DNA from 4 places in the Gulosibacter molinativorax genome. Region 4 is predicted to be linked to each of the others. Evidence: predicted binding sites of a transcription regulator. Region 4 holds the regulator's gene; each other region holds the start of a gene.
The links. The regulator LexA, encoded in region 4, represses DNA repair genes until DNA is damaged. The targets are predictions, from matches to a motif close to TCGAACANNTGTTCGA.

Region 1 (7,605 bases), 1.7 Mb from region 4:
TTGTCACCGAGGAGATCTTCGGACCGGTTCTCCCGATCGTGCAGTTCGAGGACGAGGCCGAAGCAATCAAGCTCGCCAACGCATCCGAGTACGGCCTCATGTCGTACGTCTTCACGGGCGACTTCGCTCGCGGCCAGCGCATGATCGACGGCATCGAGTCGGGCATGATGGGCCTCAACGTCGGCGTGCTCTCGAACGCCGCGGCACCGTTCGGTGGTGTGAAGATGTCGGGTGTCGGCAAGGAAGGCTCGTTCGAGGGCATCGAAGAGTACCTCTACACGAAGTACACCGCGGTTCCGGACCCCTACGCGGGCCAGTAATTCTGGTCGGTGAGTAGGCGCGCTTTCAGCGCTACTCGGCCACCGAAAACGTCAGGCGCCTCGTGCGCGCGGGCATATGCTAAGCAGCATGTCAGTCCCCGCGCCCGAGGCGCCTCGTCGTGCACCCGTCATCCTGCTCATCGTCCTGATGATCGCGATGGCGGCGGGTCCGGTCTTCAACTTCGCGCTGAGCGCTCTGAGCTCGACCGTCCTTATCGAATTCAACATCACCGAGAGCCAATACGGCTTGCTCCTGACGCTCATTTTTGTGAGCGCCGGAATCACCTCGGCGTTCGTCGGGAGGGTCGCGGACCGGCTCGACCCCCGCGCCCAAATCGTGCTCATTATCGGCGGCGTCATCGTCGCACTGTTGGTGAGCGCATCCTTGACCTCGTATTGGGTGTTGGTGGTCGCGGCGCTGATCGCTGGGCCCGCGCAGTCGTTTTCGAACCCGCTCACCAACCGAATCATCGGCGCGCGCGTGCCGCTGCAACAGCGCTCGTCCTGGATGGGCTGGAAACAGTCGGGTGTCCAGATGGGCATGTTGATCTCGGGTCTGATCTTCCCGGTCATCGCGGCAGCCGCGGGCTGGCGGGGCGCCGCACTCGCCGGAGCCGCGGTCCTCGTCCCGGCGCTGATCCTCTCGTGGATCGTTATTTCGAAACTCCGGCTCCCGAAACCGGACCAGACGCAGCCGATTACGGCGAGCATCCAGCTACCGGGGAAATCGAAGCGGATGCCCGCGGCGGTCTGGTTATTCGCGGTCGCTTCGTTCCTGAACGCGGTGGGGACGCAGGGCGTCAACGGCTTCGCGTCGCTGTTCGCGGTGAACGCGATGGGCTATTCGATCACCATTGCTGGGCTGATGCTAGGCGTGATTGGGGTGTTTGGCATTCTCAGCCGTATCGGTTGGGGACGCATCACGGGCAAGCTGGGGAAGCCTGCGCCGCTCATCATGGTGATGAGCCTGGGCGGCATCGCTGGGCTCGCGTTCCTCATCGCGGCCGAATACACCCAGGTCGACGCCTTCATGTGGATTGGTGTGATCCTGCACGCGATCCTGCCGCTCGCGGCAAACGTCGTCATCAACTCGGGCATCGTCGAGGCCGCGCCGAAGGGCAGGATCGGGGTGGCATCCGGTCTTGTCGCGGCGGGCATGTACCTCGGCTTCGCGCTTGGACCTGCCATTCTCGGCACGATCGTCGAAACCACCGGCGCGTTCACCATGGGCTGGGTCGCCGTCGCGGTGACCTATCTGGGGTGCTTCATCGTCGCCGTAATTCTGCTGCGCGTGCAGCGACAGGAATCACGGTAGGGGTATTCCGAGCTGCAAGTCCAAGGAGGCGCAGCCAACCGGGCGCGAGGCTAGCCGCGATACGGGAAGTTGTGGGGGAGCTGGTCGACCGCCGAAGTGAGTCGCTCGACGCGTGTCTGGCGCCCCACGATGCCTTGCAATTCGCGGTCGCGTCGAAGCACCGAGACCCCAACGAGGAATGTCTCCGCATCCACGTCGGGAACCGGATGCACGTACGGTCGAATCTCACGCGCGATTACCCCGGCGAGCTGGACCCGCGCCCTCGGATCAAGCTTGGGAGCCTGCAGAAAGAAGTCGTGCATCCGTCGTGCGGTTCGGTCGGGGAGCCTCGAGACGTCGGCGACTTGGGCCCATCCCTGCAGGATGGGTGGCAGCTGGAGAAAGTGCGGGGCCGGGCGCTTCACCCGCTCGAGCTGCGCGTAAGTGCCAGCGAGCATGTCGCCGAGGCGCTTCGCGCGGGGGTTGAAAAGACCCGCGAGGAGCGCGACGGCGCCTAGCGAGAGATAGAGCTCGAGGAGGCCGACGAGTCCGCGGATGAGCGCGTGACGGAACCCGATGGCGCCGCCGTCGTCGCGCACGATTCGTAGCCCGAAGATGAGCTTGCCGAGCGATCGACCATGCGAGAGTGTCTCGACGATGACCGGCACGAGCACTGTCCACAGGACAAGCCAGATGACCTGGATGACGGCGAGCCACGCATCCTCGATCATGATGCCGGTCGCGAGGATGTACATCTCGAGTAGCCAGGCGAGGGCGAGGACGGAGAGCACGTAGCCGAGCATGATCACGATGACGTCGATCGTGGCCGACCCGGCGCGGCTGAGGAAGCCGGCGGCGGGGACGCCCAGGGCGACGCCTTCGCCAATGACAACGTCTTCGTCATCGTGAGTGGTGCTGCCCGTTGTTGCCAAGGTCGTCATGTCATCATTGCACCACATGGATATCGACGCGTACTCGGCAGCGCACCACGGTAGGTGGGAGCGGCTGCGTGACCTCGCCCGGAAAAGGTCGCTCGACGGTGCCGAATCGGACGAGCTCATCGCCGGTTATCAGTCGGGCGCGACCGATCTTTCGGCGTTGCGAACGACCTACGGCGAGACCGCGGAGACTACCGCGCTCTCGGTCACGCTGTCGCAGGCACGGATGCGCTTTACCCGCGTTCGGCGCAATCCGCTTTTGGTGTTGCGTGAGTTTTTCGTCGAGCAGCTGCCCGCTTCGCTCTATCGCGTTCGCTGGTGGACGCTTGCCGCGGCGGTCTTGACCATCGTGATTGGCGTGCTGTCGTATGTGTGGCATGCCGCGAACCCGGAGCTGCTCGCGTTCTATGGGACCGAGGCCGGGTTGAAGCAGTACGCCGAGGAAGACTTCATCAACTACTACTCGGAGTATTCGGAGTCGGCGTTCGCGGCGCGGGTATTCACGAACAACGCGTTCATCGCGTTGCAGTGCATCGCGTTCGGCATCACGGGCGTCTGGCCGATCATGGTGATCATTCAAAACGCCGTGAGCCTTGGAACTTCTGCAGCATTGCTGGCCTACTTCGGGCACCTCGACGCGTTCTTCCTCTGGATCTCACCGCACGGCCTGCTCGAGCTCACGATGGTGTTCGTGGCTGCGGGGGCGGGGTTCGCGGTCTTCTGGTCGTTGATTGTGCCGGGGAATCGCACGCGTATGGAGGCGCTCGGTCATGCGGGCCGAACGCTCATCATCGTCGCGGTCGGCACCACGATCTTCCTCTTTCTGTCGGGGCTCATCGAAGGGTTCGTGACGCGGCAGGACTGGCCGTGGGCGATCAAGATCGGTATCGGTGCGTTGGCGCTCGGGAGTTACCTGGCGTACTCACTCGTGCTCGGGCGGCGGGCGTACAGGGCAGGCCACGATGGCGACCTGCGCGAGTCTGAGGCGGGCTACCAGCGGGTCCACGCCGAATAACGGGACTTCGTTTCTGCGGTGCAGGATTGGCTGCTTGGCTGCTTGGCTGCTTGGTTGCTCGGTTGCTTGGTTGCTTGGTTTCGCTAGCGTCTAGTGCGGGCGCGACGAATAGGCGCAGTTCGCACTGCGCCTAAGCAATCGCGACGGATAAGGAACGAGGATGGATTGGGGTTGTTTGAGTCTCGCCGTGGTTGCGGCGGGTCCCGCGGCTAGAACGGGGGCTGGTCGTCGCTCCCGTTCTGTCCGGCCGGCGCCTCGTCGGCGGGCCCACTTCCCGAATTCGTGGCGGGCCCGTCGACGCGTTCCCCGGTGGGGTGGAACCGCGGCCCGTGGGTCGCGGGCTCGGTCACCGTGGTGTGGCCGAGCGGGGTGGTGAACTCGAACACCCCGCGACCGACGTGCCGCACGCCCCACCCGGCGTGATGTTTCTGCACGTGGTGCGGTCGGCACAGCGCGGCAAGATTCGACTGTGAGGTGGCCCCGCCGTCGACGTACGGGATGGTGTGGTCGAGATCGCTCGCCGTGGCGGGGCGGGCGCAGCCGGGGTGGCGGCAGGTCGTGTCGCGGATCTGCACGAATCGGCGCAGGCTCGCGCTCGGGGTGTACGTGTCGACCGATACCGCATGCCCGGTGATTGGGTGGGTCAGGATCCGCTGCCACCCAGGCGCGCTCGCGGCGAGCTGCCGGGCGGTGTCGAACCCGATCGGCGCGATCCCGTCGAGCAGGGCGGGGTCGCTGCCATCGACGCGGCCTTCGAGGAGGGTGAGGACGGGGATGGTGATGTTCACGGTCGCGGTGATTCGCGCCGCGCCCGCGGTGGGGCTCGTGAGGATCGATTCGGGGGTCGCGGTGAGCAGGGTTTCGGCGAAGATGTCGGCCTTGAGTTGCGCGGTGGTGCGCGTGTCCGGCGCGACGGTGTCACCCGTGACGCCGCTTGCAGCAGGGGCACTGTCGGCAGCAGGGGCACTGTCGGCAGTAGCGGCACCGTCGGCGCTCCCGGCGGCGTCGGCCCGGGCGGTGTCGGCACGGGCGGTGTCGGCACGGGCGGCGCTGTCGAGACCGACACCGTCCGCACCCGTGGCGCGAGCCGCGTCCGCGTCGCGCTGCTGGTCCTCGCGCAGGGCGCGGGCCTGGCGGGTGAGGATCTCGTGGATCGCGGTGGCCTGCTCCAGCGGCAGGTACGCGAACAGCGTCGCCATCCCGTATGCTTCCGGGCGTACCGACACGTAGCGTGCGGCGCGTTCGCGGGCGTGGGCGGCTTCGAAGTCCTCGGCCGCGAGCTTCGCGGCTTCCCGGTCCACGTATTTGCGGGTTTCGTGGACCGCGTGCGACGCGGCATACCGAAGCGCCCGCTCGGCGAGCGCGACCGCGTCGCTGAGGTGGAGGGCGCTCACGCCGCGGAGCAGTTCGCGGGCGTGGCGGAGGGTGATGCGGGCTTCGGCGATCGCGTCGACCCACTCGGGGTAGCAAGTCACGAGGGTGTGCGCGTCGTGGGCACGGTTTCGCAGGGCGGTGTCGGTGTCGCGTATGACGAGGCTGAGCTCGCCCATCAGGGACCGCAGCTGCCACGCGAAGCGACGGTCGCGGTCGTGGAGGAACGTGTGCCCGTCCGGGTCGCCCGCCGCGTCAGCCGTGGCGAGGGTGTCGGCGAGTTGGTAGGCGGCGGCGAGGGTGTGGAGGGTGATCGCGTCGGCTTGGCCGAGCATGAGTTGGGCGGTTTTGTAGGTGTCGCGGATCAGTCGCGAGCGGGCGGTGGTTGATTCCTCCGACCTGGTGCAGGTTGTGGTGGCTTCGGTGAGTCGGTCGCGGTGGTGGGTGTAGGTGTCGGGGTGTGGCTCGTGCGGGGAATCGTCGGGAGTGTTGGGCGGTTCGTTCTCGGACATTGGAGTGGTGCCTCCTGGTCGCGATGCTGCGGGCCGTGGATTCGAAGGGGTGTTCGTTTCCGTGACACCATAGTATCGAACATAGATTCGAATATGCAAGAGGGAGTTTGAGAAAAAGTCGAACGAATACTCGAACAATGAACGACTCGAGTGGGACCGTTGGCGAACGAAGGTGCCTATGAACACCTTTCGACAGGCTCAAGGACCGGAGGCACCTTTCGACAGGCTCAAGGACCGGAGGCACCTTTCGACAGGCGCAATGACGGCTGGCGCTTATAGCCGCCCGGCCTTCTTCAGCTCGAGGTACCGATCGGCGACGCGAGGCGGCAGCTCGTACGGCGTCGCGGCCACTGCATCCGCCCCGAGTCGCGTCATGGTGCGGCGAACCTGCCCCGCATCCAGCATCGCGCGCTCGGCGGCAGCGGCGCGCATCACCGCGTCGCGATCCGACAGCTCTTCGGCGAGTTCCTCCGTCTCGGGGTCGATCACCGACGCGACCATGACAAGGTGCTGATGCGTGATTGAAGGAAGCATCTCGAGAAGCCCTCGCGCGGTCCCCGCGTTGTCTGCGGTCGTCAGCAGCACGACAAGCGCGCGGTGCGTCGTGACCTCGCGAACGAGCCGCGGCACCTCCTGCCAATTCATCTCGATCAGCTCGGGCTCGACGTTTGCCATCGCATCCGTGATCTTCGACAGCAGTACCGAGCCCGAGAACCCCTGCACGCGCGCTCGAACGCGCTGGTCGAATGCAACGAGCTCGACGCGGTCACCGGCACGAGTCGCCAGCGCCGCGAGCAGCAAGGCCGACTCGATCGCGGTATCGAGCCGCGTCTCATCCTCGATGCGTGCCGCCGCGGTGCGACCCGAATCGATAACGATGATCACGCGGCGATCACGTTCCGGTCGCCAGGTGCGCACGACGAGCTCCTGCTGTCGTGCCGTCGCGCGCCAGTCGATCGAGCGCACGTCATCGCCGCGCACGTAGTCGCGCAGCGAATCGAATTCGGTGCCCTGGCCGCGCACCTGCAGGGTGGTCTGCCCATCCAGCTCGCGAAGCCTCGCGATGCGCGACGGCAGGTGCTTCCTCGAATTAAACGGCGGGAGGATGCGCACCCGGCCTGGCGCCTTCAACACGGCCTGGCGGGCGGTGAGGTGCAACGGGCCCCACGAGCGGATCACGACGAACTCGCTGCGCCGGTCGCCGCGGCGCCACGGCTTCAAGGCCGTATGTACCGCGCGCCGCTCGCCGACGGGAATGAATCGCTTGACGCGCATCCTTGGAGCCCCGGCGGACGGCTCCCAGCCGTCGCGAATGACCGCCCGCAGCGTGCGCGGGCCGAGGTTCGTCACGAACAGGGTGGAGGTCAAGGTCTCGCCGAGTCGGACTCGATCGGGCAGCTCGCGCTCGATCGACACCTTGCGCGCAGGGGCCGCGAGCACCCAGTCGACGAGGCCGAGGAGGAGCCAGATCGCAACCACGAGGCCGAGCGTGCCAAATGCGCTGGTGGGGGAGGTGCCGAACAGCATGATCGGCAGCATCCCCACCAGCAGCACTCCGACGTAGATACCGCTGATGGCCATAGTTAGATGGGCACCTGCACCTGCTGCATGATCGAGCGCAGAATCGAGTCGCTCGAGACGCCCTCGATCTCGGCCTCGGGCTCGAGCGCGAGGCGGTGGCGCCAGGTCGGCAGCACCATGCGCTGCACGTGATCGGGGGTCACGGCGTCGTAGCCGTACAGGTAGGCGCTTGCCTTGGCGGCGTTCAGCAGCGCCGTCGCACCTCGAGGTGACACGCCCATCCGCACCGAGGGGGACTGGCGGGTCGCCCGCGCGAGATCGACGATATAGGCGACGATATCGCCGCTGATCCGCGTCGCGTGCGCCTCTCGCTGAGCCCGTCGCAGCTCATCCGCGTTCAATACCTTGCGCACGCCAGCGGACTGGAGGTCCCGCGGGTTGAAGCCGCCCGCGTGGCGGCGCAGCACCTCGATTTCGGCGTCGCGCGGCGGCAGGTCGAGCACGAGCTTGAGCAGGAATCGGTCGAGCTGCGCCTCGGGCAGCGTGTAGGTGCCCTCGTATTCGATCGGGTTCATCGTCGCGGCGACCATGAACGGATCTGGCAGCGGCCGGGTCACGCCATCCGCTGAGACCT
Region 2 (7,605 bases), 1.5 Mb from region 4:
CGCCGCAATCAGCACGAGGCCCCATTCCTCGAGTCCGAGCGGTGCCGTGCCGAAGAACTCGCCGATGAACGGCACATAAACGATCGCCAGCATCAGCACGGTCGCAACCAAGACCGCCAGCCAGAACCACCGGTTCCGCAGCTGGATGCGGCTAAACGCGCCGTGCACGCTCCGGCGGTGAATGATGTTCACAAACTGCGTCACAAGGATCGTGACGTACGTGACCGTCGAGGCGAGCTGCGCGGAAGTGTCGGTCGCGGCGAGCCCCGCGGGATCGACCCCGTGCATCCGATACGTCAGTAAATAGCCCGCGAGCGCAAGCACGCCCATCACCGTGCCGCTCAACCCGACATCGAGCAGGGTCCGGCGGTTCAGGATGCGCGCCCGCCGGTCCCGAGGCGCCCGCCGCATCGTCTCGCCCTCCTCGGGGTCCGAGCCGAGGGCCGCAATCGGGAGGATCTCTCCGAGCAGGTCGATCGCAAGAATCTGCAGCACGTTCAGCGCCACGGGCACGCCGGCGACCGCGGCGAGCGCGAGGCTCACCAGGTTGACGACGAGCTCGGCGGCATTCGTCGTGAGGCAAGACAGCACGCCCTTCGCGATATTCGCGTAGATGCGCCGGCCCTCGCGAATGGCGCGCACGAGGGATGCGAAGCTGTCGTCGAGCAGGATGAGGTCAGCCGACTGCTTCGCGACGTCGGTGCCGGAGCGCCCCATCGCGACGCCGATCGACGCGCTTCGCAGCGCCGGCGCATCGTTAATGCCATCGCCCGTGACCGCCACCACGGTGCCCGACCCCTTAATCAGGTTGACGATCCGCAGCTTGTCCTCGGGCGAGACCCGGCTAAAGACAACTCCGCCCGCGAGCGCCAACTCAAGCACCTGCGCATCCGTCAGCTGCTGCAACTGCGCCGTCGTGACCGTGCGAAGCTCGCCGTTCTGCTCATCCACGAGGCCCGCGGAGCGCGCGATCGCGGAGGCGGTGAGTGCCGAGTCGCCGGTGATGATGTTGATGCGGATGTGTGCGCCGAGCGTCGCCGCGATCGCGCTCGGCACCTCGTCGCGGACGGGATCGATCATGCTCGCGACGCCGAGGAACGTCAGTCCCTGCTCGATAATCATCGGGCCCTCGTTCTCGGCCCGCGCATCCTCTCGGTCGAGGTCGCGCACCGCGAGAGCCAGGTTCCGCAGGGCCCGCTGTTCGCGTTCGCGCACGATCCCGAGGATGTGAGCGCGATCCTCGTCGGTGAGCGGCCGCACCGCCTCCCCATCCAGAATCGAGACCGCGCGCTCGAGCACCCGCTCAGGATTTCCCTTGACCCAGGCACGGTACTTGCCCCGCGCATCCAGCCGAATCGAGGTCATCCGCTGCCGCACCGAGTCGAAGGGCAGCTCCCGGATCTCCTGCTGCTCGCGCTGCAGCGCATCCAAATCGATGCCGCCCTTCGCCGCGAGCGTCAGCAGCGCACCCTCGGTCGGGTCCCCGAGAATCCACCAGTCGGCGTGCTCCGCGTCCGGGGGCAACAGCTTCGCATTGCTCGCGAGCACGCCGCACTCGAGCAGGATGCGCGGGGTCGCCTCGGGTGCGAGCGTCCGGCCCTCGTCGTCCACCAGCTCGCCCTCGGGTGCGTAGCCAGTGCCGGTTACGGTGGCAGGTGTCAGCCCGATCAGGAGTTCCTCGACCGTCATCTCGTTCTTCGTGAGCGTGCCGGTCTTGTCGGTACAGATCACGGCGGTCGCGCCGAGGGTCTCGACCGAGGTCAGCCGCTTCACGAGCGCGTTCTTGCGCGCAAGGGTTGAGGATGCTTGGGCAAGGGCCGTGTTGACCTCGGCCGGCAGGCCCTGGGGCACGAGCGCGCAGGCCATGCCGACGGCGAAGAGCAGCGCCTCGCGGAACGGCATGTTCGCCCATACGCCGAGCGCCAGGACGATCGCGGTGAGGCCGACGACGAGTGTGCCCACGACCTGGGCGATGCGCGTCGTCTCGCGTTGCAGCGGGCTCGGCGTCGGGACCGCGCTCTCGCTCAGGCTCGCGATCCGTCCGAGTTCCATGCGCATCCCGGTATCAATCGCGACCCCGAGCCCCTCGCCCTGCGCAACGGTCGTGCCCGCGAAGGCGAGGTTGAAGCGGTCGCCGAGCGGCACCTCGTGCTTGATCGCGTGGGTGTGCTTGCGTGATGGCTCGCTCTCGCCGGTCAGCGCAAACTCGTTGGTGCTGAGCGCCTGCGCCTCGATGATCCGCACGTCGGCCGGCACGAAATCGCCCTCCGCGAGGCGCACGACGTCGCCAGGCACGATGCTCGCCGACTCGATCTCGAGGAGCTTGCCGTCGCGCAGCACCTCCGCGCTCGGTTTGACGAGATCCTCGAGCGACTTCATCGTGTGTCGCGCGCGCTGCTCCTGCGTGAACCCGATGACCGTATTGATACCAACCAGCACGAGCAGCACGATCGACGTGTTCCAGTCGCCGAGGTAGGCGGTGACGGCCGCACACGCGAGCAGCAGGATGATCAGCCAGTCCTTGAACTGGTTCAGGTAGCGGAGAAACGCGTTGTCGCGTTCGAGGGAAATGATTGCGTTCGGGCCAAACTCCTGGGCCCGCCGCTGCGCCTCCTCGGCCGAAAGCCCGGTTGCGCTCGACTCGAGCCGCTCGAGCACCTCGTCAGCGCTGAGCAGGTACGCGGTCTCCGTCCAGCGCTCACTCGCTGCGCCTTCCGAGGCGCTGTCGTGGCCCCGGTGGTGTCGACCAGAATTGCCCTGCTGCGACGCGATCTGCTGCTGCGCATCCATGATTCTTCCCTCTACTCGGCGAATCATTTCGTGAACCTGCTCGGCCCACCCGCGCAAGATTTCGGCATGAGATTACACCCGCATCCGGAGCGCCTGGCTGGAGGTTTCCACAGGCGCCGACGCTGTTGACAGGTCGCGGCGGATCGTCGTTCCTCACCTAGGGTGGATGCATGACTGACGCGGCTTTGGCGACCCTCGAGAGGGTCTGGGGATACTCCGATTTTCGAGGGCCCCAGCGGCAGATCGTCGACACCGTGATCGCGGGCCAGAACGCCCTCGTGCTCATGCCGACCGGTGGCGGTAAATCGCTCTGCTACCAGATCCCGTCCCTCGTTCGCGACGGCACCGGCATCATCATCTCGCCGCTCATCGCACTGATGCAGGATCAGGTTGCGGCTCTCGAGCAGCTGGGGGTGCGCGCCGCGTTCCTGAACTCGACCCTCGACCCCGACACGCGGCGCCTGGTCGAGCAGCAATACCTCGCGGGCGAGCTCGACATGCTGTACCTCGCGCCTGAGCGACTGCAGGCCTCGCTGCCGCTGCTGCATCGCGGCAAGATCGCCCTGTTCGCGATCGATGAGGCGCACTGTGTGTCGCAGTGGGGCCACGATTTCCGCCCCGATTACCTCGGGCTCAGCGTCATCCAGGAGGAGTTTCCCGACGTCCCGCGAATCGCGCTGACCGCGACCGCGACGGTCCAGACCCGCGAAGAAATCGCATCCCGCCTGGGACTCGAGGACGCGCCGAAGTTCGTGTCGAGCTTCGACCGGCCGAACATCCAGTACCGAATCGTGCCGAAGAATCGGGCGCGCGACTCGCTGCTGCGGTTCATCCGCGCCGAGCACGACGGCGACGCGGGCATCGTCTATTGCTTATCGCGAAAATCGGTCGAGCAGACGGCCGAGTTCCTGCGCGATCAGGGGCTGGATGCGCTGCCCTACCACGCGGGCCTTACGCCCGAGCAGCGGCGATTCAATCAGCAGCGATTCCTGCGCGACGACGGCGTCGTGATGTGCGCGACGATCGCCTTCGGCATGGGCATCGACAAGCCCGACGTGCGCTTCGTCGCGCACCTCGATCTGCCGAAGTCGGTCGAGGGCTACTACCAGGAGACGGGGCGCGCGGGGCGCGACGGCGAACCCGCGACGGCCTGGCTCGCCTACGGCCTCCAGGATGTCGTGCAGCAGCGACGCATGATCGAGCAGGGCGACGGGGATGCATTCCGCCAGCGCCAGCAGTCGCTCCACCTGGATGCGATGCTCGCGTTGTGTGAGACCGCAGGCTGTCGCAGGCAGATGCTCCTCGCATATTTCGGTGAGGATGCGCAGCCCTGCGGCAACTGCGACAACTGCTTGAACCCGCCCGAGACGTGGGATGGGACGGTGCCGGCACAGAAGCTGCTGTCGACGATCGTGCGGCTCGACAGGGCGACCGGCCGCGCGTACGGCGCGGGCGCGCTGATCGACGTGCTGCTCGGAAAGCGCACGGAGCGCTCGTCGGCGCAGGGCCACGACAAGGTCTCGACGTTCGGAATCGGCACCGAGCTCGATGACACCGGCTGGCGGACGGTCGTGCGGCAGTTGCTCGCGATGAATGTGATTTCCGCGGTGGGTGAGTATGGCGTGATGCAGGTGTCGCCGAGGGGTGCGGAGGTGCTGGCTGGTCGCGAACCGGTGAAACTGCGCAAGGACACGACCGCGGCGGTAGCGCGCAGCTCGCGGCGCTCGTCGTCATCCGCTTCGATCGATGAGTTGCAGCCTGGCCAGCGTGAGCGCTTCGAGGCGCTTCGCGAGTGGCGACGCGACACCGCGCGCGATCAGTCCGTGCCCGCGTACGTCGTGTTTAACGATGCGACGCTGCGCGAGTTGGCCGTCGAGCGGCCGAGCACGCTGAACGAACTCGCCGGGATTTCGGGCGTTGGTCGCGCGAAGCTCGAGCAGTACGGGGACGAAGTGCTCGAGGTGCTTGCGGGGGTCTAGGCGGGCCAGCTGGACGCTGGCGAATAACGGGCGGAACGTTTACTCGAACATAGTTTCGAAATATTCCTGAGTTTCCTCTTGCATATTCGAACCTCTGTTCGATACTATGGTGTCACGGAAACGAACACCCCTTCGAATCCACGGCCCGCAGCATCGCGACCAGGAGGCACCACTCCAATGTCCGAGAACGAACCGCCCAACACTCCCGACGATTCCCCGCACGAGCCACACCCCGACACCTACACCCACCACCGCGACCGACTCACCGAAGCCACCACAACCTGCACCGGATCGGAGGAATCAACCACCGCCCGCTCGCGACTGATCCGCGACACCTACAAAACCGCCCAACTCATGCTCGGCCAAGCCGACGCGATCACCCTCCACACCCTCGCCGCCGCCTACCAACTCGCCGACACCCTCGCCACGGCTGACGCGGCGGGCGACCCGGACGGGCACACGTTCCTCCACGACCGCGACCGTCGCTTCGCGTGGCAGCTGCGGTCCCTGATGGGCGAGCTCAGCCTCGTCATACGCGACACCGACACCGCCCTGCGAAACCGTGCCCACGACGCGCACACCCTCGTGACTTGCTACCCCGAGTGGGTCGACGCGATCGCCGAAGCCCGCATCACCCTCCGCCACGCCCGCGAACTGCTCCGCGGCGTGAGCGCCCTCCACCTCAGCGACGCGGTCGCGCTCGCCGAGCGGGCGCTTCGGTATGCCGCGTCGCACGCGGTCCACGAAACCCGCAAATACGTGGACCGGGAAGCCGCGAAGCTCGCGGCCGAGGACTTCGAAGCCGCCCACGCCCGCGAACGCGCCGCACGCTACGTGTCGGTACGCCCGGAAGCATACGGGATGGCGACGCTGTTCGCGTACCTGCCGCTGGAGCAGGCCACCGCGATCCACGAGATCCTCACCCGCCAGGCCCGCGCCCTGCGCGAGGACCAGCAGCGCGACGCGGACGCGGCTCGCGCCACGGGTGCGGACGGTGTCGGTCTCGACAGCGCCGCCCGTGCCGACACCGCCCGTGCCGACACCGCCCGGGCCGACGCCGCCGGGAGCGCCGACGGTGCCGCTACTGCCGACAGTGCCCCTGCTGCCGACAGTGCCCCTGCTGCAAGCGGCGTCACGGGTGACACCGTCGCGCCGGACACGCGCACCACCGCGCAACTCAAGGCCGACATCTTCGCCGAAACCCTGCTCACCGCGACCCCCGAATCGATCCTCACGAGCCCCACCGCGGGCGCGGCGCGAATCACCGCGACCGTGAACATCACCATCCCCGTCCTCACCCTCCTCGAAGGCCGCGTCGATGGCAGCGACCCCGCCCTGCTCGACGGGATCGCGCCGATCGGGTTCGACACCGCCCGGCAGCTCGCCGCGAGCGCGCCTGGGTGGCAGCGGATCCTGACCCACCCAATCACCGGGCATGCGGTATCGGTCGACACGTACACCCCGAGCGCGAGCCTGCGCCGATTCGTGCAGATCCGCGACACGACCTGCCGCCACCCCGGCTGCGCCCGCCCCGCCACGGCGAGCGATCTCGACCACACCATCCCGTACGTCGACGGCGGGGCCACCTCACAGTCGAATCTTGCCGCGCTGTGCCGACCGCACCACGTGCAGAAACATCACGCCGGGTGGGGCGTGCGGCACGTCGGTCGCGGGGTGTTCGAGTTCACCACCCCGCTCGGCCACACCACGGTGACCGAGCCCGCGACCCACGGGCCGCGGTTCCACCCCACCGGGGAACGCGTCGACGGGCCCGCCACGAATTCGGGAAGTGGGCCCGCCGAAAATTCTGGCAGTGGGCCCGCCGAAAATTCTGGCAGTGGGCCCGCCGACGGTGAGGCACCGACCGGGTCGGCCGGTCAGGACCGGGACGCCGACCATGACGGGAGCGACGACCAGCCGCCGTTCTAGCCGCAGGACCCGCCGCAACCACGGCGAGACTCAAACAACCCCGTTTCGTTGCCCGTTACTTTTCCCGTTTCTCAGTCGTTTCCTAGTCCGTCCCTTTGTCCGTCGCGATTCTTAGGCGCAGCACCACCTGCGCCTCCTCGTCGCGCCCCCGAGACCCCCAGCGCCTCGTAAAGCAGCACGCGCGACCTACGCGAACAGCGCGATGGTGTTCAGCAGCATGATGATGCCGAGCAGCGCCAGGAGTCCGCCGACGAACAACAGGGCCTTCTCACGGCCGTGCTTGATCCGGGGTCGTGAGGCTTCGCTTGCGTTCGAGCCTCGCGCATTCGAGGCTCGCGCATTCGAGTCGCCAGCCGCTGAGTCGCCCGCGGCTGAGCCAACAGCATCCGCGCGGCCCGAGTCCGCGCCCCGCCCTACCCCGACGCCCCCACCTGCGTTCGAGTCCGCGGCAGTCGTCGCCGCCTGCGCCTGCGGTTCAACCGCGATCGCCTCGGCCCACTGCGGCGCATCCTCGAAGTCTTCATCGATGCCGTTCTCGGCCGGGTAACCCACCGATTGCGAATAGCTCGGCGACTCGTGCTCGGGTGCACGCCGCGCCTGTACGAGCACAAAAATGCCGTAGCCGAGCAGGAGAATCCCGACGAGCAGCAGGATCCCACCGATCCCGAGTACGACGATGTTGGCGATGAACGCGAACGTGAACATTCCTAGAGCTCCGCGTCCGGCACGGAGAAGGTGTTACAGGCGCTTGCACCACCCTGGTAGCCAGCCATCAGCCAGTTCGTGCGCTGCTCGCTCGTTCCGTGGGTGAAGCTTTCCGGCTGCACATCCATGCCGGCCTGCTCCTGGATGTGGTCATCACCAATGGCCTGCGCCGCCGAAATCGTGGTCTGAATCTCGGCACGCG
Region 3 (7,605 bases), 1.1 Mb from region 4:
CTCGTGCCGCGGGTCGACGATCAGGTGGCAGCGGGGCTCCTCGAACCGCGGGACCAGGACGGCGTCGTGACGGCGCGCTTCGACCTGCGGCCGTACGCGATCGCCGAGGGCGAGACGACCCTGAACCTGTGGGTCGCGAGCGACCTCGGGGGTCTGCAGGTTCCCGAAGACCAGCCGCTACGCCGCGATCACGTTGTCGGCATCGGACCGGCGACGACCAATCTCGCGCAGCTCACGCCGCGTCATGACGTCGACGTTGCGTTGGATCTCGGCGTCGGGATGGGCGTGCAGACGATGCACCTGCTGCGGCACGCTGGCGAGGTCGTCGCGACCGATATTTCGGACCGCGCTTTGGCGTTTGCGCGGTTCAACCTGCTGTTTAATGCCGACGACCTTGAGATTGACCCGCGTGACCTGTCGGCGCGAGTGACGCTCGTGCGTGGCGACCTCTTCGAACCAGTTACCGGGCGGGCGTTTGACCTCATCGTCACGAACCCGCCGTTCGTCATCACCCCGCGCGTCGAGGGCGAGGATGCGAGCGACCAGTACACCTATCGTGACGGCGGACGCCCGGGAGACTCGCTTGTGGAGACGATCATCCGCAACATCGGTTCGTATCTCGCGCCGAACGGCATCGCGGTGATGCTCGGCAACTGGGAGATCCACGAGGGCGACGAGACGTGGCACTCGCGCCTCGAGACGTGGCCCGATGCGGACACCGACTTGTGGGTTGTCCAGCGCGAGCAGGCCACGCCGATCGAGTACGCGGACATGTGGCTGAAGGATGCGGCCGAGAACCGCGAGCTGGAGTCTTGGCGCACGCAGTTTGGACGCTACCTGCGCGATTTTGCTTCGCGCAATGTCGAGGCGATCGGGATGGGGATGTTCTTCCTGCACCAGGGGTCAGCGACGGCAGAAGGCGCGCCCGTGCGTCGCTTCGAGATGCTCGAGCACCAGCTTGAGCAGCCGCTTGGGGCGCGCATCCACGACACGTTCGTCGCGGACGACTGGCTGCGCGAGCGGGACGACGAGGACCTGATCGACGAGACGTTCGTGGTCGCGGGGGACGTAACCGAGGAACGCTGGATGATCCCGGGCGACGCTGACCCGTCGGCGATCCTGTTGCGTCAGGGCGGCGGGTTCCGGCGAACTTTCCCGGAGACCACGGAGCTTTCGTCGTTTGTGTCGGTGTCCGATGGTGAGCTCACCGGCCGACAGATTCTCACTGCTATTGCGGCCTTGCTCGAGGTCGATCAAGATGCGTTGAACGCGCGCGTGTTGCGGGATGTGCGTGATCTCGTGTCGCTCGGTTTCCTAGTTCCGAGGTGGATGTAATGAATGATGCAGATCCGACGGTTGAGTCGGTCGAGTCGGCTGAGCCTGTCGAGTCGGTTGAGCCGGTCGAAACCCCCGAGCCAGCTGGCCCCACGACCCACACCCATACGCATGGCTATCGCCACGACGTGCAGCCGCTCAAGAACCGGCTGAAGCGGGTCGAGGGTCAGGTGCGCGGCGTCGAGCGCATGATCGACGATGATGCGTACTGCATCGACGTGATTACGCAGATCTCGGCGATCAAGGCCGCGCTCGATCGGGTGTCGACCATCCTGCTCGAAGATCACATCGATCACTGCATGGCCGAGGCCGCGGAATCGGGCGATCCGGAGATTACGAAGATCAAGGTGGCCGAGGTCCGCGACGCGGTGGCTCGCCTGCTGAAGTAGCTGCGGCGATACCTGACCCCGCATGCCCAGTCAGGCATGGTGCCAGTGGCAAAGCATGGCACCAGCGGCTGGGTATCGCGCTGATCCTCGAGAACCTCGCTGGTCAGACTAATCGCCTGCCTTCGAACCTTAGAAGGGCGGTGGGTCGTCAGTCTCGGCTTTGGTTTCTGCCCCCTCGGAGCTGTCAGAGGACACACTCCCAGAATTTTTCTCGGCGCCAAATTGCTCGGAACCCGAGTCGTTCGACGGCTTCTCACCGTCAGTAGGGCGAAACACCGGCCCCGTCGTGGACCGTGACTCCGCGCACCCGCCCGGGGTGAAGGTCGGCGCCGTCGGATACGGTTCCGGCCGGCTCGTGACCACTTGCCCGAGCGGGGTTCGCCACTCCAGGATCCCGTCACCGAGATTGGTGACGGTCCAGGGCTTTTCGTGCTTCAGCACGTGGTGGACTTTGCAAAGCGAGGAAAGATTGGCCGCAGAAGTCGCGCCACCCTCGCTATAGGGGTGCGTGTGGTCGATCTCGCAGCGAGTCGCGGGGCGGATGCACCCCGGGAAGCGGCACTGCTGGTCGCGCACCTGAATCAGCCGGCGCAGCGCGGCACTCGGCTCATAGGTGTCGACTGCGAGAACCTGCCCCGTGACAGGGTGCGTGAGCACCCGCTGGAAGGTGGGCGCGGCTGCCGTCAGCTGCCGTGCCTCCGGGAAGCTGATCGGCCGCATGCCGTCCAGGAGCGCCGGCGCCGTACCATCGGCGTGCCCGTCGAGTAGCGCGAGCACGGGAACCGTGAGATTGACCTTCGCGGTGACCCGAGTCTCGCCCGGGGTCGCGCAGAGCATTGTCTCCGCGAATACATCGGCGCGGATCTGGTCGGCGGTGCGCGTGTCGGTCGCGGCCGGGTCGATCTGTTCCAGCACATCCTGCAGCGAGTGCTGCTTTGACGGCTGGTCCCGATCAGGCGACGTGGCCTCAGCGATCGAGGCCAGCGCATCCTTGACCGCGCCCCGCCGCGCCTTCATGTTTTCCTGCTTGATTTCCTTCGCGCGGGCGTCGAGCAGGTCCTTGATCGGGGCCGCGAGCTCGCTCGGTAGGTACGCGCGGAGCGTCGCCATCCCGAAGTCGTCGTGATTCAGGGTGACGCGCCGTTCCGCTCTCGCCTGCTCATGCGTCCGCTCGAACGAGGCGGCCGCCACGGTGCTCGCGAGCCGAGCGGCCTGGTTGTCCGTCTGGCCCACCGAGTTCGCCTCGGCATACTTGAGGAGTTCGGCGCCAAACTCCGCGTAGTCTTCTTCGCCCAGGATGCTGATGTGGCGGAGCATCGTGCGGGCATGGGCAACTTCGATCTTGCCCGCCTCGATCGAGGCGAGCCAATCCGGGAAATGCGTCACGAGCTCGTAGGCGTCGTATCCGCGGTTCGCGAGGGCGCGAGGCGACTCGTTGGTCTTCACCGCGAAGTCGCTCAGGAGCGAGGTGAAGTGCCACGAGAACACCTTCTCCTGGCTCTCTACCCCGAACGAGTCCGGGGTAGAGGCACTCGTTCGCTCGACCGCGATCTCATACACCGTCGCAAGCAGCCGGATGATTCCAGCCTCCGCCACGCCTCGCGAGCGGCGAAGCTCGGCGTAGACCTCGAGCTTCTCTTGCGCCTCCGCGACGCGCAGGTCGTCGGCGGGAAGGTGGCGGCCGGTGTTCGCGCGCGGCCGCTCGTTCGGCTGAGTTGTCATCGGAATCGCCTCCTTTCCACCTAAGCCGGATGTCTATCCGGAGTCTCACAGTTCGAATATTTCTTCGAACTTCTTATGGAACAAGAGTAGAACAAGCCTCCGACATTCCCGCGTTTCCCGCATACTGCTGCGGAATTCGGTGGACAAGGGCCCCTGCGTTCAGCATTGGATCCAGCGCATCCTTCAATGGCGGTTCGCGCTCTCGGTGGACAATCTTTGAGCGGTGCTCAAGTGGTCTGTGTGTGGCTAGCCCGACGCGCGTAAGGGCGCCGCAAGGTCAGGCACCGCGTCTGGGTGGCGCCTTTTAGTCAGAAAAGTGCGCAGACAACGAACCCTAAACGAGCTTGTTCGGCGCGCCAGTCTCAGGGTCCTCAAATCGGATGCGGCCACCGGGCTGCAGAATCGTCGTCACCTGCGCGGTGCCGAACTGACCGTCCTCATCGAAGAGCACTCCGGTCCCGATCGCGATCCCGTCGTGGTCCACGCGGTCTATCGCCTGCACGCCCACCTCGTTGCGTGATGGCAGCCGCACGAGCGAGAGCGTCGCATCCGCGTTGATGAAGTCGAGGCCTTCGGGGCCCCAACCGGTGGCGAGGTTGGTGACGTCCGCGACCGTCGCCGCGACCTGGTAGGGCGAGTGGAACTCGCCGACCACTACCGGAACCGGAAGCTGCCATACGGTCTTGCGCCCAGCATCCTGATGTCCCCATCCCTGATCGCTCCAGGGCTTGTCCGCGCTCCTGAAGAGGCGGCGGTCATTGCTCGGATTCCACGGGCCGGGGCCGGGCGTCGTAAATTGCCGATCCGCGTGCCAAGGGGTGTTGTCGCTGACGTCCGCGTCGTCGTTCGGCCGCAACCACACACTTCGCGCCCGCGCGTAGACGCTGTCGCCACAGATCAGGTCGGCCTCGACAAGCTTGAGGCGCCGACCGTCGCGCAGGATGCGCACCTCGGTGCGCAGCGGACGGCGCGGCACGGGGGAGTGGAGTTCGAAAGTGGTTCGGGCGGGGATGAGCTGCGCTTGGCCTTCCTTCTCTCGCCGGTCGGCGGAGCCGCTTGCATGTTGCCGGTCCTGGGCGGGGGTCTGCCCCGAGGCGTCGGCCGTGGCCTGCCCGTCGGCATCTCGGGGCGCGACCACATTCTCGATGGCGCGGGCGAGCAGCGCGGTGATCGCCGGACCGCGCACGATGTCGCCCCAGCCGCTCTTGGATTCGCTCGTGGGCGTGAAAACCTCGCCGCTGTCGGTCAGATCCCGCTCGAAAAAGCCGCTCATCGCATCCACGTTACTCAGTCCCGGCATTTCTGGGCATCACCCCGGCAGAAAATTGTGCACGCCTGAGTGCGACACGCCCGCGACGCGCCGTGGACGGTGCGCAGGCGTGCACTTTTTCCGCGGCGAGACGGGCCCAGGGCAGCGGGAACCGCAGAACTTGGCCGGATACGCAGACAAACAAGAAATTTCACGCGACAGGAATACCCATGGGGGGTATGTTGGTTCCAACAATCGAGGAAGGAAACATCATGACTACCACCACCTACCAGATCACCGGAATGACCTGCGGCCACTGCGAGATGAGCGTCCGCGAGGAAATCAGTGAGATCGAGGGCGTCACCTCGGTTACCGCAAGCAGTGCTGACGGCACTGCCACCGTCGAGTCCGCTGCGCCCCTCGACCTCGGTGCGGTGCGCGCTGCAGTCGAGGAGGCCGGCTATGAGCTCGTCGACGCCAAGTAGCGCGGTCGCCCCGGAGCACCAAGCAGCTCCGGGGAGCACCACCGACACCCCAAACTTTAACGACCCGGTGCTCAAGACCCTGACGCTCGACGTCGAGGGCATGACCTGCGCATCCTGCGCCAACCGCATCGAGCGCAAGCTCAACAGGCTCGACGACGTGGATGCGAACGTCAACTTCGCGCTGAACCGCGCGAGCGTGAAGGTGCCCGAGGGGGCAGATGCGAAGGCCGAGTACGAGCGCCTCATCGAGGCCGTTCGCGCGGCCGGTTACGACGCGACCCCACACGTGAGTCGCTACGCGCAGGCCCCGGCAAACACTGCCACCGCGTCGGCGACCGGTGCAAGCAACGCGCCGACAGCCGATGTGACCAGCAGCGCCGGCGCCGATGTCGCCGAGTCCAACGTGACCAGCGCATCCGCCGCTCAGCCCCAGCCCGAGCCTGTCCTCGACGAGAACGAGCGCGCGGCGAAGTCTTACCGCAACCGCTTCGTGTGGTCGGCGATCCTGACCGTCCCGGTCATCCTGATTTCGATGATCCCGCAGTTGCAGTTCATCGGCTGGCAGTGGGTCGTCATGGTGCTGACGCTTCCGGTCGTGACGTGGGGCGCCTGGCCGTTCCACCGCGCGACGCTACGGAACCTGCGCCACGGCGCGACGAGCATGGACACCCTCGTGTCGATCGGCGTCACCGCGGCCACCCTGTGGTCGCTGTACGCGATGTTCTTTGGCCACGCCGGGGAGCTCGGCATGACCCACGGCTTCGAGTGGCGCCTCACGGCCCAATCGGGCACGGGCAACATCTACTTCGAGGTTGCCGCTGGCGTCACGATGTTCCTGCTGCTCGGCCGCTGGCTCGAGGCGCGCGCCAAGCGCCAAGCTGGTTCCGCGCTGCGGGCCCTGCTCGACCTCGGTGCGAAGGACGTCGAGATCATCGAGGGCGACGCATCCCGTCGCGTTCCGGTTTCGGAACTCCGCGTCGGCCAGCGCTTCATCGTGCGCCCCGGCGAGCGAGTCGCGACCGACGGTGACGTCATCGAGGGCGAATCCGCCGTGGACACCTCGATGCTCACCGGCGAATCAGTGCCCGTCGAGGTCAAGCCCGGCGACGAGGTCGTCGGCGCGACGGTCAACGTCTCCGGCCGCCTGGTCGTCGAGGCCACCCGCATCGGCGCCGACACCCAGCTGGCCCGCATGGGCGAGCTCGTCGAGAACGCGCAGAACGGCAAGGCTGAGGCACAGCGCCTCGCCGACAAGATCTCCGCCGTGTTCGTGCCGGTCGTGCTCGTGCTCTCGGTCGTCACGCTCTTCGCGTGGCTCATCTTCGGTGGCACCGTCGACATGGCGTTTACCGCCGCCGTCGCCGTGCTCATCATCGCCTGCCCGTGTGCGCTTGGGCTTGCGACCCCGACCGCAATCCTCGCCGGAACCGGTCGCGGTGCCCAGCTGGGCATCCTGATCGCAGGTCCTGAGGCGCTCGAACAGGCGCGCCGAATCGACACTGTCGTGCTCGACAAGACCGGCACGGTCACGAGCGGCGAGATGAGTGTCGCCTGGGTGCGCACGCTCGACGCGTCGGTCAGTGAGGATGCGCTGCTCACGCTCGCGGCCTCGGTCGAGGATGCGTCGGAACACCCGCTTGCTCGCGCGATTGTGAGGTCCGCGGAGGACCGTGGCCTGACGCTCGAGCCTGTCTCGGAGTTCCGAAACGAGGCCGGACGCGGGGTCGTCGGCATCGTCGACGGCGTCGAGGTGCGGGTCGGTCGCGTGGTTACTGGCGACGCGGATGCAGCGCCGATCGCGGCTGTCGCAGGGTCGGCGGATGCGTCGCAAACAGTTGGCGCTGCTCCGGTCGCGGATGCCTCGGCTGGAAAGGCTGTGGCTACGACGGCGGCCGAAGTGGATGCGGTCATCGCCGAGTTTTCTGGCGCCGGTCAGACCCCGGTGCTGGTGCGCGTCGACGGCGCGGTGGTCGGTGTGATTGCCGTCGCCGACACGATCAAGCCGACCTCGGCGGAGGCCATCGTTCGCCTGCGCGAGCTCGGGCTCGAGCCCGTGCTGCTCACCGGCGACCACGAGCTCGTGGCGAAGGCCGTCGCATCCGAGGTTGGAATCGACCGCGTGATCGCTGGCGTCCTGCCTGAGCAAAAGGCTGAGGTCGTCGCGCAGCTGCAGGCCGAAGGCAAGAGGGTAGCGATGGTGGGCGACGGCGTAAACGACGCACCCGCGCTCGCGACCGCCGACCTCGGCATCGCGATGGGCGGCGGAACCGACGCCGCGATCGAGGCTGCGGACATCACGCTCGTACGCGATGACGTGAACGCCGCGGTGGATGCGATCCGCCTGTCGCGGCAGTCGAACCGAGTGATCATGCAGAACCTGTTCTGGGCGTTCGCGTACAACGTGGCGGCGATTCCGCTTGCCGCG
Region 4 (7,605 bases):
ATTTCGCTCGCTAGAAGCGGGTGATGCGCAGGATACGGAAACCACCCGAGGTCGAGTGGCGTTCGACCTCGTAGTCGTCGCCGAGGGATGCGGCGAGTCGCTTTTGCAGTGAGTCCGCGCCGAGGTTCTTACCCACGACGAGCCAGGCCTCACCGCCCGGTGCAAGGCGGGGGAGCCAAGTCCCGAGCAGCTCGTCGAGCGCGGCCTTGCCGATACGGATCGGTGGATTCGACCAGATCACGTCGAAGGTGATGTCCGCGGGCACATCCTCGGACCTGCCGGCGTGGATGTTGTCGAGCGAGTGGCGCTTCGCGTTCTGCGCGGTCAGCTCGATCGCGCGCTCGTTGACGTCGATCGCCCAGACATCGAGGTCGGGGGACTCCAGGGCGAGGGCGAGGGCAATCGGGCCCCAGCCGCATCCAAGATCGAGCGCGTTGCCGCGGGTTGGCGGGGCCGGCACATCTTCGAGCAGGATGCGCGTGGCACGGTCGAGATGCTCACCCGAGAACACCGCGTTGGCGGTCGTGACCGTGAGCTCCCGCCCGCGTAGGTTCACGTCGATCTCACGTTTGCGCTCCTGGGCCTGCGGGTTCTCCGCAAAATAGTGTTCCGCCATGTCTAGAAAGGTATCGCAGCGGCTAAGCTTGATCGAACATGCTCAATGATCCAAACGACACACTGAACCCCACTTTCCACGAATCCGACGACCGCAGCGAAGCAATCGTCGATCGCGTTCTTTCTCGCGGGGAATCACGGCGGGCGAAAACAACGCTCTTTAGCGAAGGCCGCGCCGAGGCATTGCAAGACGACCGCGACACATCCTACGACTTCGACGTCGACGGTCTGCAGCTCGAGCGCGAGGAGCGCCGCTCGCTCCAGTTCGTCGAGAGCCTCTCGACCGAGCTCGAGGACGTCACCGAGGTCGAGAACCGCCAGATTCGACTCGAGAATGTCGTGCTGATCGGCGTCTACCCGGCTGGCTCGCAGCAGGACGGCGAGACGTCGCTGCAGGAGCTCGCCGCGCTGTGCGAGACGGCGGGCGCCCGCGTACTGGAAGGCCTGCTGCAGCGCCGCCCGTACCCCGACCCCGCGACCTACCTCGGTCGAGGTAAGGCCGGGGAGCTCGCCGAGATCGTCGCCGAGACCGGCGCGGACACGGTCGTAGCCGACACCGAGCTCGCGCCCTCGCAGCGACGCGCGCTGGAGGATGTCGTGAAGGTCAAGGTGATCGACCGCACCGCCGTGATCCTCGACATCTTCAGTCAGCACGCGAAGAGCCGCGAGGGTAAGGCCCAGGTCGAACTCGCGCAGTTGTCCTACCTCCTGCCGCGACTTCGCGGTTGGGGTGACTCGATGTCCCGCCAGGCCGGTGGCCAGGTTGGTTCCGCCGGAGCCGGTATGGGTTCCCGAGGCCCCGGTGAGACGAAGATCGAGCTCGACCGTCGCCGCATCCACACCCGCATGGCAAAGCTGCGCCGGGAAATCGCGGGGATGAAGACCGCGCGTGACACGAAGCGTGCGCGGCGCGACCGCAACGCGGTTCCTGCGGTGGCGATCGCTGGCTACACGAACGCCGGCAAGTCCTCGCTGCTCAACCGCATCACGCGCGCGGGTGTGCTCGTCGAGAACCAGCTATTCGCGACACTGGACGCGACCGTGCGCCGGACCGAGACTCCGGATGGCCGCCCGTACACAATGGCAGACACCGTGGGATTCGTGCGGAACCTCCCTCACCAGCTCGTCGAGGCGTTCCGTTCGACGCTCGAAGAGGTCGCGGATGCTGACGTGCTCGTCCACGTAGTAGACGCGGCGCATCCCGATCCCGCAGGGCAGATTCAGACCGTTCGCGAGGTCATCGGCGAAATCGACTCGCGGCACATACCCGAGCTGATCGTGTTCAACAAGGCCGACCTCATCGACCGCGACACGGAGATTGCTCTGCGGGGGCTCGAGCCGGATGCGGTGTTCGTGTCGGCGCGAACCGGCAGGGGCATCGACGAGCTGCTCGACCGCATCGCCGAGCTGCTGCCGATAGCCGAGATCGAGGTCGACCTCGTCGTGCCCTACGACCGCGGCGATATCATCTCAATGCTGCACGACGCTGGTGGCGTGGTGCGCGAGTCGCACGAGGCCGACGGCACGCACGTGCGCGCCCGGGTGCATCCTGACCAGCTCGGCTCGATCGAGCCGTTCCGCGTGGGTGGCAAGGGCGCGCCCGACCGACGCCGCCCAGATGTTCGGCACAAGCCGAACCTCGGTGCGCCGGAGCCCGCGCCGCGGAAGCTCGAGCTGCCGCGCCGCGAGCAGGCGTAAGCGACGGCCGCGACGCGGGTGAAAACGCGGCGAGGTCCTTGAGTAAGCGGGCGAAGCCCGCTGTATCGAAAGGGCCGGTTGATTCGACACATATCGCTTCGCGATTCACGTGGCGACTTCGGGCATTTCTCGCCGGACTGCTACACCGAGCGCATGACGGCGACGACGCGGCCGAGGATCTCCGCCTCGTCGCCGAGGATGGGCTCGTACGCGCTGTTGCGCGGGAGTAGCCACGTGTGGCCGTCGCGCTGCCGGAATACCTTCACCGTAGCTTCGCCGTCGAGCATCGCGGCCACAATTTCGCCGTTTTGCGCGACCTTCTGCTCGCGGACGACGACCCAGTCGCCATCGCAGATGGCAGCATCGATCATCGAGTCGCCCGAGACTTCAAGCATGAACAGGTCGCCGAGGCCGACGAGCTGTCGGGGGAGCGGGAGGACCTCTTCGACTTGCTGCTCAGCGGTGATGGGAATACCCGCGGCGATGCGCCCCACGAGCGGCACGAGGGCAGTCTCGGCGGGAATCCGTTCCTCGGTGGTGTCTGCCTGCTGAGGCTGGTAGAGCAACTCGATTGTTCGAGCCTGATTCGAATTGCGCCGCAGGTAGCCGTGTTTCTCGAGCTGGGCCAGCTGGTGCGAAACCGAGGATGAACTTGCGAGGCCGACCGCGTCGCCGATCTCGCGAATTGTGGGCGCGTAGCCCTGGCGATCGAGGTGATCGGCAATGTAGCCGACGATCGCTTCTTGCTTCTGCGTGAGGGGCTTAATCGTCGGTTTCATTTCGGGCTCCTCGGCTCAATTGCAGGGAAGGGCCGCCGAATGTCGGAGGCTCATGGTCTTCTCCTTATGTTGCTTCCGACTCTAGTTGCGAAGCCGACGTAGTTCAAACAGATATTCGAGCGTGTCGCCGATTGGTATTCGAAGAAAACCTTGCGGGGTCGAATCTTCGAAGCTAGGCTTAGAACAGAAGTTCGGATCATTTGTTTGAAACGTTGGTTCGAAGGCGGAGTTCGAACGCGGCAGACAAGCTCAGCTCGAACAAGTCGGCCACTACGGCCTCCCGAAGGGGGAAACACCATGACTGCGATCACACTCAACAGCACGAAGCGTTCGGCGGCCGGCCGGGCGGGTCTCACGCTTACGTTGCGTGGGCGTCGCGTCCTCGCCGCGCTCCTGCTCGCGCCGGTGGCGCTTGGCGTCGGCATCGGTGTGGCACAGATCCCCGCGGCCTTCGCCGACGACGAAGCGTCGGCCTCGGGTGGGGTGTACGAGCAGTTCGAGACGCACACCGTGCTCGCGGGCGAGTCGCTGTGGGACATCGCGGCGGGCATCGCTGGCAACCAGGACGTCCGCGATGTCGTTGTGGAGATCCAGCGGCTCAACGGCCTGTCGGGTTCGTCGCTCCAGGCCGGTCAGCAGCTGGCGCTCCCGAACCTCTAGTCGCAGCCTCGCACCGAGTCGGTTCATGCGGTGGGGCGAGTTCGTTCGCGCAAGGGTTAATCCGTGGCGGTGCAAGGCCGCTCGTGGGGGAGGAAGGCTGTCTAAGATAGAGCGGTGACTTCCCTAGATGAGCTTCCGATTCGTGATGACCTTCGCGGACTCTCCCCGTACGGGGCGCCGCAAGAGCAGGTTCGAGTTTCGATCAACGTAAACGAGAACCCCTATCCGGTCCCCGAAGAGGTCGCGACGCATGTGATCCAGCAGATCGCACTCGCGCTGCCGGGCCTGAACCGGTACCCGGACCGCGAGTTCGTCGAGCTGCGCGAAAAGCTTGCCAACTATCTCGGGCACGGCATCACCGCAGACCAGGTGTGGGCCGCCAACGGCTCCAACGAGGTGCTGCAGCAGCTGCTGCAGGTTTTCGCAGGGCCTGGCCGCTCCGTCATGAGCTTCGGCCCGACCTATTCGATGTACCCACTTCTCACGCAAGGAGTGGGAAGCACCTACTTCATGGCCGAGCGTGACGCCGACTTCGAACTCTCGCCCGAGACCGCTCGCCGCGCCATCGAGGAACACCAGCCCGATGTGCTCATCCTCTGCAGCCCGAACAACCCGACAGGAACTGCACTCTCGCTCGAGACCATCGAGGCCGCATACGACGCGACCGAGGGCATCCTGATCGTCGATGAGGCGTACACCGAGTTCCGGCCGGACGGCATGCCGTCGGCGCTCGAGCTCCTTCCGGGCCGTCCACGGCTCGTCGTGTCGCGGACGATGTCCAAGGCCTTTGCCTACGCCGGCGCGCGGCTCGGCTACTTCGCGGCCGACCCGGTCATCACGGATGCGGTTCGTCTGGTCCGGCTGCCGTATCACCTCTCGGCCATCACGCAGGCCGCGGCGTGCGGCGCGCTCGACTACAGCGACGTCATGCTCTCGCAGGTCGATCTCATCCGCACCCAGCGAGACCGTCTCGTCACCGAAATCGCGGCACTCGGCTACCGCGTGTACCCGTCGGCGTCGAACTTCGTGCTCTTCGGCGGCGTCGCGAACCCGCACGAGATGTTCGAAGAGTTCTATCGCCGCAGCATCCTCATCCGCGATATCGGCATTCCCGGTTGCCTGCGCGTGACGGCCGGCACCGAAGAAGAGACCACCCTATTCCTTGACGCGCTCGCCGAGATCACTCTGGCGCGCCCCGAACTGCAAGCCCAGGAGGCAGCACGATGACCGCGGCACGTATCGCCACGAAGACTCGCAAGACGAGCGAATCCACCGTCGAGGTGACCGTCAACCTTGACGGCACAGGCAAGTCCGACATCAGCACCTCGGTGCCGTTCTACGACCACATGCTCACCGCGTTCGCGAAGCACTCGCTCACCGACCTCACGGTGCGCTCAACCGGCGACGTCGAGATCGATGAACACCACACGATCGAGGACACCGCCATCGTGCTCGGCGAGGCGATTCGCGAGGCCCTCGGCGACAAGCGCGGCATCGGTCGCTACGGCGATGCACTCGTGCCGCTCGACGAGGCACTCGCGCAGTGTGTCGTCGACGTCTCCGGCCGCCCGTACCTCGTGCATTCGGGGGAGCCGGAGGGCTTTGAGCTACACCGGATTGGTGGGCACTTCACCGGTTCGATGGTCCGCCACGTCTTTGAGGCGATCACGTTCCACGCCGGGCTGACTGTACACCTGCGCGTGCTCGAGGGCCGCGACCCGCACCACATCGCCGAGGCCGAGTTCAAGGCGTTCGCCCGCGCTTTCCGCGCCGCGAAGCGACTCGACCCCGAGGTCGATGGCGTGCCGTCCACGAAGGGTGCCCTGTGAGCCGTCCGAATGTCGTCGTTTTCGACTACGGGTTTGGCAACGTCCACTCCGCGGCGAAGGCCCTGGAATACGCCGGTGCCAACGTCACACTGACGAAGGACTCTGAGACCTCGCTCGCGGCTGACGGCCTACTCGTTCCTGGCGTTGGCAGCTTCGCGGGCGTCATGGAGGGGCTCAGGGAAGCCCAGGGACCGCGCATCATCGACCAGCGACTCGCGGGTGGTCGCCCCGTCATGGGCATCTGCGTCGGCATGCAGGTGATGTTCGAGCGGGGACTCGAGGGCACCGATCCCGAGGCGTCGCCCGTCGTGGTGCATACCGAGGAGACCCGGCGCGTCCACGCGCCCAACGCCGACGCGTTCTGGTGGGACGAGGAAACGACGGTCGAGGTGCCGGGTACCGAGGGTCTCGACCAATGGCCCGGTGTCGTGCACGAGCTGCGCGCCGAACGCCTGCCGCACATGGGCTGGAACAAGATCGAGGCGGCGGAGGGCTCGAAGCTCTTCCAGGGGATCGAGGACGAGCGCTTCTATTTCGTGCACTCGTTTGCCGCGACCGAGCTGGTGCTCGACGAGACCATCCCGCACGCGATTCCGATCAAGCTGACCTATTCGACGTACGGCGAGCGATTCCTCGCGGCGGTCGAGAACGGCCCGCTTACTGCGACCCAGTTCCACCCCGAGAAATCTGGCAGTGCGGGCATCCAGCTGCTCCGCAACTGGCTCGGGACGCTTTGACCCTCGCTGACCGCCCTATTACGCTAGGGCGGTCAGCGCACTCGCTGCCGCAATTTTTTCAAGCAAGGAATGTCCGTGAGTGAATTTAATGACTCGCCAACGTTGACCCTCTTCCCCGCGATCGATGTCGCGAACGGTCAGGCGGTTCGTCTCGTCCAGGGTGAGGCCGATTCGGCCACCTCCTACGGTGACCCGGTGGATGCCGCGGCCCAGTGGGTCGAGCAGGGCGCCGAATGGATTCACCTCGTTGACCTCGACGCGGCGTTTGGGCGCGGAAACAATCGCGCGGTCATCCGCCGCCTCGTCGAGGCATACGGTGAGGCCGTCCTCGTTGAGCTCTCCGGCGGTATTCGCGACGACGAGTCGCTCGAAGACGCGGTCGAGATGGGCGTCAAGCGCGTTAACCTCGGCACCGCGGCGCTCGAGAACCCCGAGTGGGCCGCCAGCGTGATCAACACCTACGGCGACCTCATCGCCGTCGGACTCGACGTGCGTGGCACGACGCTCGCAGCTCGCGGCTGGACGAAAGAGGGAGGCGACCTCTGGGATGTCCTCGAGCGCCTCGAGCAGGCCGACTGCACGCGCTACGTCGTGACCGACGTCACCAAAGACGGCACGCTCAAGGGCCCGAACCTCGACCTCCTGCGCAGCATTACCGACCGTACCGACCGACCCGTCATCGCCTCCGGTGGCATCTCGAGCCTCGACGACATCGCCGCGCTGCGCGAACTCGTGCCGCTCGGCGTCGAGGGCGCCATCATCGGCAAGGCCCTGTATTCGGGTGCCTTCACGCTCCGCGAAGCACTCGACGTAGCTGGTCACTAGCTCGTGGTCGAGATTCCTCCGCACCTCCACGGCGGCCTGTCCGACTCGGCCGGGCAGCCGTGGGAGGGCCGCACCTTCAGCGACAACCCGTGGCAGAATGACGACGGCACGGCGCCGAAAGAACTTGGGGAGGCGCTCGAAAATTTTCGCGCTGGCAGCGGAACCCCGGTCGAGGTCGTGGATGCGCTCCGCGAGACCCGGCTGCTCGTCCCGCTCGTCGCCGAACTCGGTGACGAGGGCGAGAACGACCAGGGCGTGAAGGTCGACAAGTCGGCCGAGCTCTCGATCGTGACGGTCAAGGCACCGGATGGTCGCGGCGTCGTTCCCGTGTTCTCCTCGGTGGAGGCAATGAAGCGCTGGGACGAGACCGCCAGGCCGATTCCGGTCGATTCGCGTCGAGCTGCCCTCGCCGCCGTCGAAGAGCGAAACGACCTGCTCATCCTCGACCCGGGGAGCCCAGAC

Region 1: the regulator LexA is predicted to act here: its motif matches at 5,526-5,541, upstream of GMOLON4_RS09540 (HNH endonuclease signature motif containing protein).
Region 2: the regulator LexA is predicted to act here: its motif matches at 4,856-4,871, upstream of GMOLON4_RS10675 (HNH endonuclease signature motif containing protein).
Region 3: the regulator LexA is predicted to act here: its motif matches at 3,499-3,514, upstream of GMOLON4_RS12515 (HNH endonuclease signature motif containing protein).

What each region holds. Positions count from the first base shown of each region.
Region 1 is NZ_CP028426.1:2,037,252-2,044,856, reverse strand. It holds gene GMOLON4_RS09560 (NAD-dependent succinate-semialdehyde dehydrogenase) at 1-320, shown strand, start outside; gene GMOLON4_RS09555 (MFS transporter) at 409-1,635, shown strand; gene GMOLON4_RS09550 (RDD family protein) at 1,686-2,555, opposite strand; gene GMOLON4_RS09545 (stage II sporulation protein M) at 2,554-3,567, shown strand; gene GMOLON4_RS09540 (HNH endonuclease signature motif containing protein) at 3,777-5,450, opposite strand; gene GMOLON4_RS09535 (DUF58 domain-containing protein) at 5,724-7,031, opposite strand; gene GMOLON4_RS09530 (AAA family ATPase) at 7,034-7,605, opposite strand, start outside.
Region 2 is NZ_CP028426.1:2,312,341-2,319,945, forward strand. It holds gene GMOLON4_RS10665 (cation-translocating P-type ATPase) at 1-2,817, opposite strand, end outside; gene recQ (DNA helicase RecQ) at 2,961-4,769, shown strand; gene GMOLON4_RS10675 (HNH endonuclease signature motif containing protein) at 4,947-6,698, shown strand; gene GMOLON4_RS10680 (hypothetical protein) at 6,885-7,403, opposite strand; gene ypfJ (KPN_02809 family neutral zinc metallopeptidase) at 7,406-7,605, opposite strand, start outside.
Region 3 is NZ_CP028426.1:2,721,748-2,729,352, forward strand. It holds gene GMOLON4_RS12505 (DUF7059 domain-containing protein) at 1-1,335, shown strand, start outside; gene GMOLON4_RS12510 (metal-sensitive transcriptional regulator) at 1,335-1,724, shown strand; gene GMOLON4_RS12515 (HNH endonuclease signature motif containing protein) at 1,854-3,446, opposite strand; gene GMOLON4_RS12520 (acyl-CoA thioesterase domain-containing protein) at 3,781-4,719, opposite strand; gene GMOLON4_RS12525 (heavy-metal-associated domain-containing protein) at 4,968-5,180, shown strand; gene GMOLON4_RS12530 (heavy metal translocating P-type ATPase) at 5,158-7,605, shown strand, end outside.
Region 4 is NZ_CP028426.1:328,329-335,933, forward strand. It holds gene GMOLON4_RS01650 (class I SAM-dependent methyltransferase) at 11-616, opposite strand; gene hflX (GTPase HflX) at 655-2,313, shown strand; gene lexA (transcriptional repressor LexA) at 2,454-3,092, opposite strand; gene GMOLON4_RS01665 (LysM peptidoglycan-binding domain-containing protein) at 3,390-3,752, shown strand; gene GMOLON4_RS01670 (histidinol-phosphate transaminase) at 3,867-4,979, shown strand; gene hisB (imidazoleglycerol-phosphate dehydratase HisB) at 4,976-5,581, shown strand; gene GMOLON4_RS01680 (imidazole glycerol phosphate synthase subunit HisH) at 5,578-6,318, shown strand; gene priA (bifunctional 1-(5-phosphoribosyl)-5-((5-phosphoribosylamino)methylideneamino)imidazole-4-carboxamide isomerase/phosphoribosylanthranilate isomerase PriA) at 6,388-7,143, shown strand; gene GMOLON4_RS01690 (SseB family protein) at 7,147-7,605, shown strand, end outside.